Regions from separate parts of the Thalassospira sp. A40-3 genome, predicted to be linked through region 1. Evidence: riboswitches for the same ligand, from Rfam matches in the RefSeq annotation. Region 1 holds a riboswitch; the other holds the start of a gene.

Region 1 (7,734 bases):
AAGCCCGGCGGTCGGTCGTGGCATTGCCGAACTGATCGCGACAAACGGCTATGAAACCCTTGATCTGTCGGTGTTTGGCTATGAGCGCATTCGCGATAATGCGCCGGTGCTTGAACTGAACGTCATTTAAATCATCAATAAAAAGGTCGGAGCAGCCCCACATGCCCCGTGACGAAAACACCAAACCAGCCCAGGACAGCACGCAGATGCGTGAGCGCGCAATTGCGTCGGTATCGGCCGGGGCGCGCAATGTGCATCCGGTCTATCTTGATCGCGCACTCAATGCCGAGGCATGGGACGTCGAAGGCAAACGCTATATCGATTTCATTGGCGGGATCGGTGTTTTGAATGTCGGGCATCGCAACCCGGTGGTGATGGAACGCGTCGCCGCCCAGTGCGAACGATTTACCCACAGCTGTTATAATGCGTTGCCCCACGAGCCCTATGTCGCGGTAACGGAGTGGCTGGCAGCAAATTGCCCGATTGAAGGTCCGGCGAAATCAATGCTGACCAATTCCGGGGCCGAGGCGATGGAAAACGCGCTGAAGCTTGCGCGCGCCTTTACCGGCCGCACCGGGGTGATCGCCTTTGACGGTGGTTTCCATGGCAGGACGCTTGCAACCCTTGCGCTGACGGGCAAAACCAAACCCTATAAAACCGGGCTCGGCCCATTGCCGGGGCCTGTATGGCATCTGCCATATCCTTGCCCCGAAACCGGTGTATCGGTTGATGATGCGATGGCCGCCATCGCCAAGCTGTTTGCTGTTTCCGCCGATCCGGCGTCGGTCGGGGCGGTGGTGATTGAACCTGTTCAGGGCGAAGGCGGTTTTCGTGCCGCGGATGGGGAATTTCTTGTCGCCCTGCGTCGCCTGTGTGATGAAAACGGCTTGGTTCTGATTGCCGATGAAATCCAGTCGGGCTTTGCCCGGACCGGTAAGATGTTTGCCATTGAGCATGCCGGTATTGCGCCCGATATCCTTGTTATGGGCAAAGGCATTGGCGGGGGCTTTCCGTTGGCCGCAATCACCGGTGCCGAGGATGTCATGAATGCGCTGGCGCCGGGCGGGCTTGGCGGCACCTATTCCGGCAATCCTGTAGCCTGTGCCGCGGCAACCGGCGTATTTGAGGTGCTCGAGGCCGACAAGCTGACCGCCCGTGCCAAACAGCTTGGTGAAAAATACGCCACCCATATCGCATGGCTGCGCGATCTGCCCGGCGGGCATGTGATCGGCAACATGCGCGGGATCGGGGCAATGCGTGCCTTTGAATTGATTGCAGATGACGGCAAGCCGTCACCCAAACGTCTGCAATGCTTGTTGCAACTGGCCCGTGATGACGGGCTATTGTTAATGCCAAGTGGTGAGCACGCCAATGTGGTGCGCCTGCTGGCACCTTTGACCATTCCGTTTGATCAGGTTGATGAGGCCTTTGCCATCATCGCCAAACAGCTGCCCAAGGTGGCGGATATCAGGGATTGAACAGAGATCGAATTTGCCGGTGATCCGCGCCGGAAAGTTTAAAACGAAGGGAGTTTTACTGTGAGCTACAAATCCATTCTGACCGAACTTGGTCTGTCCGAAGCAGAGATTGCCAATGGCACCCTCAGTGTCCAGACCCCGGTTGACGGTTCGGAATTCGCAAGTGTCACCGAAACCACCCCGGCCGAGATGACCGATGTTATCGGCAACGCCAAAAAGGCATTTGGCGCATGGCGTCAGGTTCCCGGTCCGCGTCGTGGCGAACTGGTCCGTCTTCTGGGTGAAGAACTGCGCGCAGCCAAGGAACCGCTGGGCCGTCTGGTGTCGCTTGAATGCGGCAAGATCTATCAGGAAGGTCTTGGCGAAGTTCAGGAAATGATCGACATCTGCGACTTCGCAGTCGGTCTGTCGCGCCAGCTTTACGGTCTGACCATCGCGTCCGAACGTCCAGGCCACAAGATGATGGAAAACTGGCATCCGCTGGGTGTTGTTGGCCTGATCACCGCCTTTAACTTCCCGGTTGCGCCGTGGGCATGGAACACAGCGCTTGCACTGGCTTGCGGCAATGCCGTGATCTGGAAACCGTCGGAAAAAACGCCGGTCACTGCCCTTGCCTGCCAGAAGATCCTCGAAAAGGCGATTGCCAAATTCGGTGATGCACCGGCCAACCTGCATCAGGTCGTTGTGGGTGATCGCGCCATCGGTGAAATCATGACCGACAGCCGTGACGTCGCGCTGATTTCAGCCACCGGTTCTACCCGCATGGGCCGCGAAGTTGCCCCGCGTGTTGCGCAGCGCTTTGGCCGCACCATTCTTGAGCTTGGCGGCAACAACGCCATGATCGTCACCCCGTCGGCCGATCTGGACATGACCGTGCGTGCGGTTGTGTTCTCCGCTGTTGGCACCTGTGGTCAGCGTTGCACGTCGCTTCGTCGCCTGATCGTTCACAAGGACGTCAAGGATCAGCTGCTGCCGAAAATCATTGCGGCTTACAAGTCTGTGAAAATTGGCGATCCGCTGGCCGATGGTGTTCTGGTTGGTCCGCTGATCGACGAAGAAGCCTTTACCAACATGCAGGCCGCCCTTGCCAATGCCAAGAAAGACGGCGGCACTGTGCATGGCGGAGAACGTACCCTGGAACCGGAATACCCGAATGCGTTCTATGTTACCCCGTCAGTGGTTGAAATGCCGGGCCAGACCGAGACCGTGAAGCACGAGACCTTCGCACCGATCCTGTACGTCATGACCTACGAGACCCTTGAAGAAGCCATCGCGCTTCAGAATGACGTCCCGCAGGGTCTGTCATCGTGCATCTTCTCGACCGATCTGCGCGAAACCGAACTGTTCCTGTCCTCGGTTGGGTCCGATTGCGGTATTGCCAACGTCAATATCGGTCCGTCCGGTGCGGAAATCGGTGGTGCCTTCGGTGGTGAAAAAGAAACCGGTGGCGGTCGAGAATCCGGTTCGGATGCATGGAAAGGCTACATGCGCCGCGCAACCAACACCATCAACTATTCCCGCGAGCTGCCGCTCGCTCAGGGCATCAAATTCGACATCTGATCACGCGTCTGATCGGTTTCGATCCAAACCCCGCCGGCTCGCTGGCGGGGTTTTTCTTTGTTTGTGTTGCGCGCACAAAAAAGCGGCCCCCGAAGGAGCCGCTTTTGTAATTAAGTCTCAAAGCGTCGGCTGATTAGCCAGCTTTGGAGAAACGCTCTGCAACATATTCCCAGTTAACCAGGCTGTCGAGGAAGGCTTTGACATAGTCCGGACGCGCGTTGCGGTAATCGATGTAGTAGGAGTGTTCCCAAACATCACAACCGAGCAGCGGGGTCTGACCGTGAACAAGCGGGTTTTCCGCGTTCGGGGTCTTGGTGACAACCAGTTTACCGGACTTGTCCATCGCAAGCCAGCACCAGCCAGAACCGAACTGGGTTACGCCAGCCTGAATGAAGGCTTCTTTGAAGGCATCGACAGAGCCGAAATCTTCAACGATTTTCTTTTCGAGTTCACCCGGGATGGCGCCGCCGCCATTGCCCTTCATCATCTGCCAGAACTCAATGTGGTTCCAGTGCTGAGCAGCGTTGTTGAACAGGCCTGCTTTGGAAGCGTCGCCGTAAGATGCAACAACAACTTCTTCAAGCGACTTGCCTTCAAGGCCCGAACCTTCGAGCAGCTTGTTGCCGTTCACAACATAGGCGTTGTGATGTTTGTCATGGTGAAACTCAAGGGTTTCAGCGGACATGACCGGCGCAAGCGCGTCATATGCATACGGAAGTGCTGGGAGTTCAAATGCCATGATACAGTTCCTCGACTTTCATTATTAATCTGTGCGGTAACGCAACATATCCCTTTTTGCGCCGTCGATAAAAGTGAAAATCCCGTGCAACATCTTGGAAACCTTTGTTGCCGGGCCGACTGGCGCATCCGGGTCGTTACCCGTGCTACTTTATCTAGCACGCACGAGCGTTTATGCAACGCATCGCCACATTACCTTTGAATGGTTCGATATATGATGAACATTCAGGCCATCAAAACGTTCCCGGATTTTCCGGAAAAATTTGAACGGTTTGGGTCGTGGGGCAGGCGGGATGCCTACTCTTTGTAGAGTCCTACCATCTTCTGGCTTTCGTCGCCATTTGTCAGTGTGACATCGTAGTCCCCGCGTTTAAGCGACGAGATGTCAATCTTGCACGGGAACCGGACGCAATCACGCCTGATGGCGATGGTGCCATCCGGGTGGCGCAGCGTCACTTCACCGCGAACCATTTCGGAATGGATAGTAACGCTGTCGGTGGTCGGTTTGGGTGCGACCTTGATTGCAGCCAGCCCGGCTGTCGTGATCGTCATAAGCCCAATCAGGGCAATGGCAACCGGCTTACTACGCAGAGATCTCAGCATGGCTTCCTCGCGCGGTTGTTCTTGGTTGATGTCTGATAACTTGCGCTACGAAGCCGAAAAATTAACGGCGCAAATGGGGCATTTCCGTGCCGGTCATTGTTGTTTGGGCGCAACAGCCATGCGTTTTGCGCCCTATAACAGCCCTGATCATTGCAGATCGGAACCGCGAAAGCCCAAGGTTACTGCGACAGATAAGCCCGCGCTGATTTGAGTTTTTGGGCGATATATGCGGTGGCCTGTTTTGGATCGGGCTGACCACAAATCGCCGAGACAACGGCAATACCGTTCGCACCGCTTTCAAGTGCCGGCAAGGCGTGTTCACCCTTAAGCCCGCCAATCGCAACCGATGGCAATCCGACCATCCGCACCAGCTTTTCAAGCCCGTCAAATCCGATTGCCGGTTTATGGTCGGGCTTGGTCGCGGTGGCAAATATCGGGCCGATGCCGACATAATCGACAATCGTGCGGTCCACCTTTTGCGCGACATCTTCGCTTTCAATCGACAGGCCGATGATCTTGTCCGGGCCAAGGCGGTCGCGGGCAATCTGCGAAGGCAGATCATCCTGACCGACATGCAGGCCATGTGCGCCAATGGCAATGGCGGCATCAATGTCGTCATTCACGATCAGTGGCACGTTTGTGCCTTCCATCGCCTTCATCAATTCCCGACCAACGCGAATGAGGCCCTCGGTCCCGGCCTTTTTATCGCGCAGCTGAATGAGGGTGGCACCGCCTGCAATCGCGGCCATCGTGGTTTCCACCATCGAATGGTCGCGACACAGATCGGGATCAAGCACGAGATAAAGCGACAGATCAAACGACTTCATAGAACATTGATCCGAAGGTTCTTGGCATAAGTCGTGGCATCAAGGCGATGCAGGCCATCGATAAAGGCTGTCATGAAGGATGCCGGGCCGTTTGCCGTATTGGCGGCGATTTCGCCCGCCACGGCAAAATTGCCAAGGGCGGCAACGGTGGCTTCAAACGCCTGATCCGGTGCAACCGCAAGATAGCCGCCAACAAGCGCCGTCAGCGAACAGCCTGTGGCGGTGACTTTCGGCATCAGGTCCGATCCACCGGCAATGCGCACGGATCGTTTGCCATCGGTGACAAAATCAACCTCGCCTGTAACGGCAACAATGGCACCTTGTGCGATGGCAAGGCCGCGTGCGGCCTCTTCGGCCTGTTCGACCGGATCGCCGCTATCAACACCCTGACCGGCACTTTGACCGCCACCAAGCGCAATGATTTCCGATGCGTTGCCGCGAATGACGGTGGGTTTGAATTTCAAAAGCGCTGCCACGGCATCGCGGCGATACCCGGTGGCAAAATGCGCCACTGGATCAAGCACCCAAGGTTTGCCCGCAGCATTGGCCGACTTGGCCGCGGCAATCATGCCTTCGACCCAGTTGGGCGAAAGGGTGCCGATATTGACCGTCAGCGCACCGGCAATCGCGGCAAATTCACCGGATTCTTCTGGTGTGTGAACCATCGCTGGTGAGGCGCCAGCGGCCAGTAAAACATTGGCGGCATAGTTCATCGCAACATAGTTGGTGATGCACTGGACCAACGGATTGGTCGCACGCATGCGTTCAAAAAGATCAGTCGCGGTCCGGGAAATTTCGGTCGTCATGTCGAGGCTCCAATGCAGAAACTTTGCGTATGGAGACCCAGTTCGAAGTCGGAATGATGGAGAACGTCGTAATCCGCGTTCGCACCGTCCCTACGCCAGTATGAACTGGATCAGGTTCAAAGGGTCACTGCGCGGCAGTTTCTCAGCCCCCTTGTCGGGGCTCCCCTTGGTGAGTGCTCAACATGGGTTTTAAACTGTCTTCTGTCAATTCATCCGATCGGCATGATTGGGCAAAAGAAAAACGGCGGAATGGTATATGCCATCCCGCCGTTTCGAAGCCTTTTTGCGATAGGTTACTTGCGACGTTCCATCGCGGCCTTGAGTGCGGCAGCCATCGCACCGCCATCGCCGCCAGCGTTACCACCGGCATTGCCACGACCTTGGCCGCCCTGATGGCGCGGGCCTGATGAATGCTGCGGACGGTTGCCGCGCGGTGCATCGCCGTGATTTTCGGCACGCTTTTCACGCGTGGCTTCGTAATCCGGTGCGGATTTCATCGAAAGGCCGATACGTTTGCGCGGTGCGTCGACTTCCATCACGGTAACGGAAACGATTTGACCGGCCTTGACCACCTGACGGGGATCTTCGACGAACTTGTCAGCAAGCTGGGAAATATGAACCAGGCCATCCTGATGCACGCCGATATCAACGAACGCCCCAAAGTTGGTGACGTTGGTGACCGTGCCTTCAAGCTTCATGCCGGTGCGCAGATCCTTGATCTCATTCACACCTTCGGTGAATTTGGCGGTCTTGAATTCCGGGCGCGGGTCACGGCCGGGCTTATCGAGCTCGGCGATGATGTCGCGGATGGTCGGGACACCAAATGTGTCATCGGCGAAATCTTCGGGGCGGAGTGTCTTGATAAAGGCCGAATCGCCGATCAGTTCTGCCAACGGCTTGGCGGCCTTGGCGCTGATTTTTTCGACCAGCGGATAGGCTTCCGGGTGCACGGCCGATGCATCAAGAGGATTGTTGGCACCGCGAATACGCAAGAAGCCCGCGCATTGCTCGAACGCCTTTGGTCCAAGACGCTCGACCTTTTTAAGATCCGCACGGGACTGGAACGCCCCGTTGGAGTCGCGATACCCAACGATATTGCGCGCCAGCGTCTCGGTCAGGCCTGCCACACGGGTCAAAAGCGGGATGGAGGCGGTGTTAAGGTCAACCCCAACACCGTTCACGCAATCCTCAACCACGGCATCAAGCGACCGGGCCAGTTTGGTTTCCGATACATCATGCTGGTACTGTCCGACACCGATGGATTTCGGTTCGATCTTCACCAGTTCTGCCAGCGGGTCTTGCAGGCGGCGCGCAATTGATGCCGCCCCACGGAGCGACACATCAAGATCGGGGAATTCTTCGGCTGCGAACTGCGATGCGGAATAAACAGACGCACCGGCTTCGTTGACGATCACCTTGGTCGCCTTAAGCGCCGGGAAGCGTTTAAGCATCTGACCGGCAAGTTCGTCGGTTTCACGTGAAAACGTCCCGTTGCCAATCGCGATCAGTTCGATCTGATGGCGGGCCGCAAGCGCGGCCATGGTGTTGATCGCGCCTTCGACGTCATTGCGCGGCTGGAAGGGATAAACCGTTGCGGTATCGACCAGCTTTCCGGTGGCATCAACCACCGCGACCTTGACCCCGGTACGTACACCCGGATCAAGACCCATGGTCGCTTTTTGCCCCGCAGGGGCCGCCAGCAACAGGTCTTTCAGGTTGTCG
Region 2 (7,734 bases), 1.7 Mb from region 1:
CGTTTCGGTCCAACGCGTTTGAACGGTGATGCGCGGTCAGAAAACACCGGATCGGTCAGGATATTGAGCCCGCCATATTGCACCAGAACCGTGGCATGGCCGACCCATGTGACTTGCATGCGTTTGGGATCCGGGTTGTGGATGGCGTCATGATCAGGTGTTTCGGTGGGGATTTTACCGACCTGATGTTTGGCCTTCGGCCAGTTATCATCACCGAAATAGCGCCGTTTCAGGAAATGCCAGAACGACCGTTTGACCGGATCGGGCAGGGGGTGACGGTTTTCAAAGCCGTTATCGGTGTGATGGGCTGGTTTTGTTTGCTGCTGCACTTTTGGGTCCTGATCCGGTTTGAATGTGGTCGCCATTCTGCATTTTACGCGGGTGACCATAAGGTAACTGGGAATTTGACCTGCGCAAGCGAAAGGCCGGAACGCGGGACACACATTCCGGCCTTTCTTGGTGGTCTGCCCATGCGGGGTGCAGACCAATGCTTTCGCAGTTGCTGGGGCGAGCCTTGCGAAAGCAGGGGGGACTGAATTTTATTCGATCACGGTCGCATAGCTCTCAAGCGCCGGGCTTTCGGTGATCAGACCCTGTTTGACCATGTAATCGGCAAAGCGGGCATAGCGCGCCTTATCAAGGGCTGCCGGACGCAGCGCAAAGCGCGGCAGGGTATCGGCCCATGCCTTGATATTGAGTTCATCATCAAGGTTCGGATAGGCGGCAATAAAGGCCTGCCAGCTGTCATCAGGATGGTTGATCAGGTACTGCACGCCTTCTTCAAGGGCGGCCAGCATGCGGGCATAACGCGGGTCATCGACCTTGTCGTTGCGGACGGTCAGGATCAGTTCGTCATAGGGCGGAACGCCCTCTTCCTCGACATAAAATGCCTTGCCCGGTTTGCCTTCGATTTCCATCTGATTGAGCTCGAAATTGCGATAGCCGCCAATGATCGCATCGACCTGGCCGGAATACAGCGACGGCGAAAGCGAGAAGTTCACATTGATAAGCTCGACATCGTCAATCGAAACCCCATGATTGCCGAGCATGGTGCCCAGAAGCGCATCCTCAAATCCGGCCAGGGAATAACCGATCTTCTTGCCTTTCAGATCGGCGATTTCCTTTATCGGGCCGTCTTCAAGGACAATCAGGCTGTTAAGCGGGGTGGCAACCAGTGTGCCGATACGCGTCAGCGGCAGGCCTTCGGCCGCCTGGACATGAAGCTGCGGCTGATAGTTCACCGCGACATCGCCCTGACCGGCGGCAACAAGGCGTGGCGGGGCGGACGGATCGGATGGTTCGATCAGTTCGACATCCAGATCATGATTGGCAAAGAAGCCCTTTTCCTTGGCAACAATCAGCGGTGCGTGATCGGGGTTCACAAACCAGTCCAGAAGAATGACCAGCTTGTCCGCGGCAAAGGCGGTTGAAGACGTTCCAAGAACAAGTGCGCCCAGTGCGGTCGCGGTGATCATGGATTTAAGGCGTGACATGGATGAACCTCCGTAAGATGCGCCAAATAAATAGTATGAGGATTTAAAACGCTGCCAAACAGGCCGGCGTGTGGTGTCTTACCGAACCGGTTTCAGGCTGTCGGGTTGCCATGGCAAGGCCGCGCGCAGCACGCGATCGACAATGAAATATTGCGTGATAGAAAACGCGCACAGGATCAGAAGACAGGCAAAGACCATATCGATCTGAACCCGCGCATTGGCATGCAGCATAAGATAACCCAGGCCGTGACTGGACCCGACCCATTCGCCAATCACCGCCCCGATCGGGGCAACGGCGGTGGCAACGCGAAAACCAGATGCAAAGGCGGGCAGGGCGGCGGGCAGTCGAATATGGGTCAAAAGTCGCCAACGACTGGCCCCCATGGTGCGCGCCAGATCGAGCCAGCCGGTCTCGGTCCGTGACAGGCCGTCAAAGAACGCAACCGTGACCGGGAAGAAAATGATCAGGGCCGCCATGGCGATTTTGGACGCCAGCCCAAAGCCGAGCCAGAGAACCAGAAGCGGCGCCAGGGCAAAGAACGGGATCGCCTGCGAAACCAAAAGGATCGGCATCAGCCAGAAACGCACCGGCGAAAACAGCGCCATAGGGATCGCGGCCAGCGTGCCAAGGGCAGCACCGGCAAACAGGCCGATCACGGTTTCAGCGATGGTATATTTCGCATGATCGAACAGGACGGCATGACGCGCGATTAGGGTATGCCAGACATCTGCAGGCGGTGGCAGCATGTATTTCGGCGCACCGGTAACAATCACCAACATTTGCCAAGTGGCAATCAGCGCAATGATAATAATCAGCGGCCGCGCAAGGATCAGCCAGCGTTGCTCCGACAGTGCTTTTTTATTGGTATGAGGATTGTTTTGCGTGCTCATGCTGCGCCCTCCGACCGCTCGGCACCAAGTTGGCCGAGTAGTTCGGCCTGCTGTGCCAGGATTTCGGGATCGGCAATGTTGCGCGGGCTTTGGCCCTTGGGCGTGATGGCGTCTTGCAAGCGGGCCGGGCTGCCGGTCAGGACATGCACGCGATCGCCAAGGCGCAATGCCTCAAGCGGGTCGTGGGTCACAAGCAACACCGTTTTGCCCCGCAGCACCCGTGCGGCCAGCTCCTGCAAGCGCAGGCGGTTGAGCGGATCAAGGGCCGAAAACGGTTCGTCCATCAAAACGACCGGGCGATCTTCCATCAATGTGCGGGCAAGGGCCGCACGCTGTTTCATGCCACCGGACAGTTCAGCCGGGCGGAGGTTTGCCGCGTCATGCAATCCGACTTCGGTCAGTAAATGTGAGGCTTTCTCATAATCGGGTTTTTCGTGGCGTAGGACAGCACCCAGCACCACATTCTCGAGAACACTGCGCCATGGCAAGAGCAGGTCCTGTTGCGCCATATAGGCGACCCGACCGGTAAGCGCGATGTTGTCCGAACAGGTGATGGTACCGCTAACATCGCCTTCGACGAGGCCTGCGAAATAGCGCAAAAGCGTGCTTTTGCCGACACCACTTGGGCCGAGTAGACAGGTAAAACTGCCCGCCTGTAAGGTCAGGTCGAGATCATGGAAAATATCGACGCCGTTGAAAGCCACGCGGGCCGCACGGAGCGCAATATCAAATCTGGTTGGATTGTCTTGCGCCATCTGGGGCGCGTGTTCTGTGCTGCGCATTCGATCCTTCCTACGCCGGTCTTAACCGGTTCAGGTTCAAAGGGTCGTTCGGCAACACCGAACCTCTCAGCCGATTTACGATCGGCCCCCCCGGAGATCAGGGGACTATGCGCAGACAAATCGCTGCCGTCAAGTTTTGTAACAGTTCTTGGACTTGATCCTGATCACAGCTTACCAGTGCGCGCCATGACGATGCAGCTTTCCCGCCGGATGATCCCAGTGATGCGGTGTTCCTGCGATACTGACCGGAAAGGCGATGCGCCGGGCTGGGCCCCAGTCTGTGTTTTCAAAATGCGGGGCAATATCGGCATCTGTTTCCGCGGCGATCATGCCAAGGCAGTCAGGTGTCGCTGTCTTGCTTAACATATGTGCCGTTCGGGCCAATGAGTGGCGGGCGGTTGTGACCTCGCCATGGGCGGCGCGGCGGATCAGGGCGTGAACTGCGCTGGCCGCCATCAAATATCCCGTCGCGTGATCAAGGGCCTGAACCGGAAGCGGTAGGGGCTTTTTCGACCCTGATTGTTCCATCCCCCAATCGGCAATGCCGCAGCTCATTTGCACGAGGCTGTCAAACCCGCGTCGTTTGGCCCACGGCCCGGTCCAGCCATAGGCAGACAACGTCACATCAATCAGCGCCGGGTTAATCGCGCGCAGCGTTTTGGCGTCATACCCCAATTCGGACAGGGCGTCAGGACGATAGCCATGCAGCAAGATGTCAGCACCGCTAATCAGGTCTTCAAACAGTTTTCGGTCTTCCCGGTCCCGTAGATCAAGTCCCGCACAGCGTTTGCCAAGTGTGACTTCGGGAATGGCCGCACCTTCGTCCCAGCCCCTCGGATCGATGCGCAACACATCGGCACCATAAGCCGCCAGAAAACGACCGGCGACGGGGCCGGCCAGGATACGTGTCAGATCAAGAACGCGGATACCACGAAGCGGGCGGGCCGGGTCAATTGACGCGGGGGCGACATTGGTGTTTGCGTGCTGGTCCCAGCAGATCAGTGGATCGGTAGCGATGGATATTCCTTGCGGATGTGCCTGCCATTCCTCAAGGCTGTGCATGGTTGCGGCACATCCACTGGCCGCGACAATTTCGTTTTCAAGCATGTCACTTTGCCAATCCAGCACAGCCATCGCCAGATCATCGCGGGTTTCGTAATCGCCCAGAACAGAAAGTGCCGCCGCGCGGTGATGTGGCGCGTTGGTATGTAGCCGGATCCACCCGTCACGCGTTTGATAGTCGCCCGCCAGCTGGTCCCAGACGTTTGGCAATGTCCAGCCTTGTGGGCGGATTGTCATACTGAACCCTTTCGACGCCAGCCGCTGATCAACCGTTACCGGTGCGTCTGATCCGGTTTCAAGGGCGCGCCAGTTTGAAATCATCGCGGCGGCCATCCCGATACTCGCGCAGGCGAGTTCGGTGACTGCGAAATAGGACGGCAAGACATCTGTGCCGATGGTCGTGATTACAGGTTGGTCAGATAGACCAAGGGCATTGGCGATCTGGGGTGTGAACCGGTTGGGCATGATGGCGTTTCCTTTCTCAAGGGGCGGAACCAGTAGTGATCAAAGCATCATGCCGGACTGGACAAATCGTCAATCTTGATCAAGATAATCAATATGAAAAAAATCGATGACGGATCATTCTGCACATTGTCGGCAGCAGATGTGTGCGCGCAGGTCGGCATATCGCGCGACACGCTTTACGCCTATGTCAGTCGGGGTATTGTGCGCGCTGTTGCCCATCCGGGTGATGCACGCAAAAGCCTGTATGACCGGCGCGATGTCGCCAAACTGCATGATCGGAAACGACGTGGACGGTCACGGCAATCTGTTGCGGCCTCGACCATTGATTGGGGGGAGCCGATCCTGGTGTCGGGCATCACCCGCATTGCCGATGGGCAGTTTTACTATCGTGGTCAAAACGCCGTCGAACTGTCCCGCACCATGACGCTTGAGGACGCGGCCGGTCTTTTGGCAGGGCTTCGATGCGATCCTGTGTTGAATGCCACACCGGATTTTGTTCCGGCCAAACGTGACCTGGCGCTTCAGCGCATGGTGGCGATGCTGGCAGAGCTGATGACCGGATCGCCCCGTGGTGATGGTCGCCCGACCGCCGCACGGATCGTTCGGCTGGGCGCCCTGGCCGCTGCCGGGGTCTCAGGCGACGGGAAAAGCCCGATCCATTTGGTCCTGGCAAACGCATGGTCAGATCATGAAAATGCACCGGACTTGTTGCGTCGGGCCCTGGTACTTTGTGCCGATCACGAGCTTAATGCATCGGCCTATGCGGTGCGTGTTGCTGCATCGGCCGGGGCGACCATACCGGCATCCCTGATGGCGGGGTTGTCGACCCTGTCGGGTACGCGCCATGGCGGCCTGACACCGAGATGTCGGGCGTGGATGGATCAGGTCGAAAAAGCTGGCGGCAAGATTGATCCCGATCATGTGCCGCCGGGGTTTGGTCATCCGCTTTACCCCGATGGCGATCCGCGCACCCGTGCACTCATGCAGGCCAGTGGTCAGACTGGCGATGCCTTCTGGGCGCGCATTGCAAATGAGGTCGTGCAAAATACCGGGCAGCATCCCAGCCTTGATTTCGGATTGGCCTTGATTGAACGCGAACTTTGTCTGCCGAAGGGGGCAGGACTTGGTATTTTTGCCGTTGGGCGCATGGCAGGCTGGATCGCGCATCTTTTTGAACAGCGCAAAAGTGGCAAGATCATTCGGCCACGCGCCAGCGTGTCCTGATGCGATCCAGATTGTGCAGCATAAGTTACATCTGACCCTTGCGTCATCTGTACGGGGTCGAAGCCTCAACCACCTGCTTGATCCAGCCCGCGATCTTGTCAAACGTGCCGGGCGCATAGGCATACCGGCCAAGGGCAACATAAAGCATCTGGCGGGATGTCGGCATCTCGCTACTGAGCTGGTAGTTAAACAGATTGCTTCTAAGCAGTCCGTGTGTGGCATCAGGAATGACAACCACCTCATTTTCAGGATGTCGGCCAATCAGGACATCGCGATAGATGTCTGCATCGGATTTTGCATCCACATTCAGATCATCATGTCCCCACATGGCAAGTGTTGGTGTTTCAAGCTGTGCCAGGTCTGCTTTTGCGTCAGATGTGATGTTGCGTTTTACAAATCCGAACCGGTCCGATGCCATCGGTGACGGATCACTGGTGTTTGCAAGGTGGGTTTCGTAACTTGCATCGGGCGCAAAGAACACGCTGTCGCGAACCTGATTGCGTTCGAGCTGACGGGTGATATCGGCTTTTGTTGCGCCACCTGCCAGCAGGCGTTGACGCGTGTAGTAAGCGCCCTGGTCTTGCCAGTTTACGGCCCCGCCTATGATGACATTGAAGGCATTGTCCGGGATCATCCGCGACGCTTTGGGGATCACCCAGCCCGCCTGGGAAAAACCGATAAAGCCGATTTGTTGTCCGCTGTCGGAATAGGCCGTCTTGATTGCGTCATACGCTGCAACGGCTTCGTTTGCGCGGTCATTCATGGATTGCGAAAGCCAGTTTCCCGTGCTTTCGCCGACCCCGGCCTTGTCCCAGCTGTAAATGCCGATCCCGCGATCCAGCAGGGCATTGATCAGGGGTAAATAGCCATCGCCCGCAAAGCGGTCCTGCGGACCATCGCCGTGAACCAGAAGGGCAATCGGGCCTGTATGCTGCGCATCCGGCAAGATCAGGCTGCCAGACAGAACAGCATCACCATGTGCAAAGCTGATCTGTTTAGTCGACCGGTTGCTGATATCAAAGTCAGACAATCCGAGAAGTGCAAGACTTCCGGAAACAGCAACAAGCAGCACAAACAGAACAAACGCCCCCCTGACAAGGCGATGGTAACGAATGCGGCGGGGCGATGGCACGGCACAGCCTTTCAGGTCGGTGGCAGCAAGGACGATTTGGCACTATTCGCAGATTGCGAGAAGTCAGGGGGCCCGTCAATCGCCTTGCAACCGGTTATGTCGATGAAATCAGGTGTTTAGCCCAAAAGCATCCCGGCCATAGGTGCAAAGCGCTAGGTCCTGTGCCTGGAATTGCACAAAACAGAACTTGAAAGAGCATCACGAAACGGTCAATGCTTTCGGCACTGCAACCAAATCTGCCCTGCGTGCCATTGTGACCCTTTCTGACGAGATACCTGACCGCCGTATTGCCGATCCTGCCCCGCGCATGATTGCGGCCGAGATTTATCGTGGCTCAAGCTATGGTGCCAAGCATCCGCTGGCGATCCCGCGTGTGTCGCTGGTCGTCGATATGGTGCATGCGCTGGGTTGGGTGGATGAGACCTCCTATCTGACCGGGCCGGTGGCAACACCCTATCAGCTCGCACGGTTCCACGACCCGGATTATATTGCCGCCGTCATGCAGGCCGAACGCGATCAGGCGCTGCCCGTCGAGATGATGGAGCGGTTCGGGCTCGGCAAGAATGGCAATCCGATCTATCCGGAAATTTTCCGGCGTCCGGCGACTGCCGCCGGATCATCGGTGATGGCGGCCAACCTGATCAAGGATGGCGGGATCATTCATCATCCGGCAGGGGGCACCCAT

What was found. A riboswitch is a leader RNA that binds a small molecule or an ion and turns the genes downstream of it on or off. The one in region 1 is predicted to bind thiamine pyrophosphate.
Region 2: linked by a shared signal. The riboswitch ahead of IT893_RS10205 (ABC transporter ATP-binding protein) and the one ahead of thiM (hydroxyethylthiazole kinase) in region 1 are both predicted to bind thiamine pyrophosphate.

The regions. Positions count from the first base shown of each region.
Region 1 covers NZ_CP065428.1:3,981,681-3,989,414, reverse strand. The annotation lists gene IT893_RS18400 (FAD-binding oxidoreductase) at 1-130, shown strand, start outside; gene IT893_RS18395 (aspartate aminotransferase family protein) at 162-1,478, shown strand; gene IT893_RS18390 (aldehyde dehydrogenase family protein) at 1,539-3,038, shown strand; gene IT893_RS18385 (superoxide dismutase) at 3,172-3,777, opposite strand; gene IT893_RS18380 (hypothetical protein) at 4,074-4,379, opposite strand; gene thiE (thiamine phosphate synthase) at 4,559-5,206, opposite strand; gene thiM (hydroxyethylthiazole kinase) at 5,203-6,012, opposite strand; TPP riboswitch at 6,083-6,189, opposite strand; gene IT893_RS18365 (Tex family protein) at 6,306-7,734, opposite strand, start outside.
Region 2 covers NZ_CP065428.1:2,238,961-2,246,694, reverse strand. The annotation lists gene IT893_RS10220 (MBL fold metallo-hydrolase) at 1-329, opposite strand, end outside; gene IT893_RS10215 (ABC transporter substrate-binding protein) at 540-1,493, opposite strand; gene IT893_RS10210 (ABC transporter permease) at 1,572-2,384, opposite strand; gene IT893_RS10205 (ABC transporter ATP-binding protein) at 2,381-3,166, opposite strand; TPP riboswitch at 3,157-3,268, opposite strand; gene IT893_RS10200 (CoA transferase) at 3,338-4,693, opposite strand; gene IT893_RS10195 (citrate synthase) at 4,787-5,917, shown strand; gene IT893_RS10190 (S9 family peptidase) at 5,961-7,049, opposite strand; gene IT893_RS10185 (acetoin utilization protein AcuC) at 7,237-7,734, shown strand, end outside.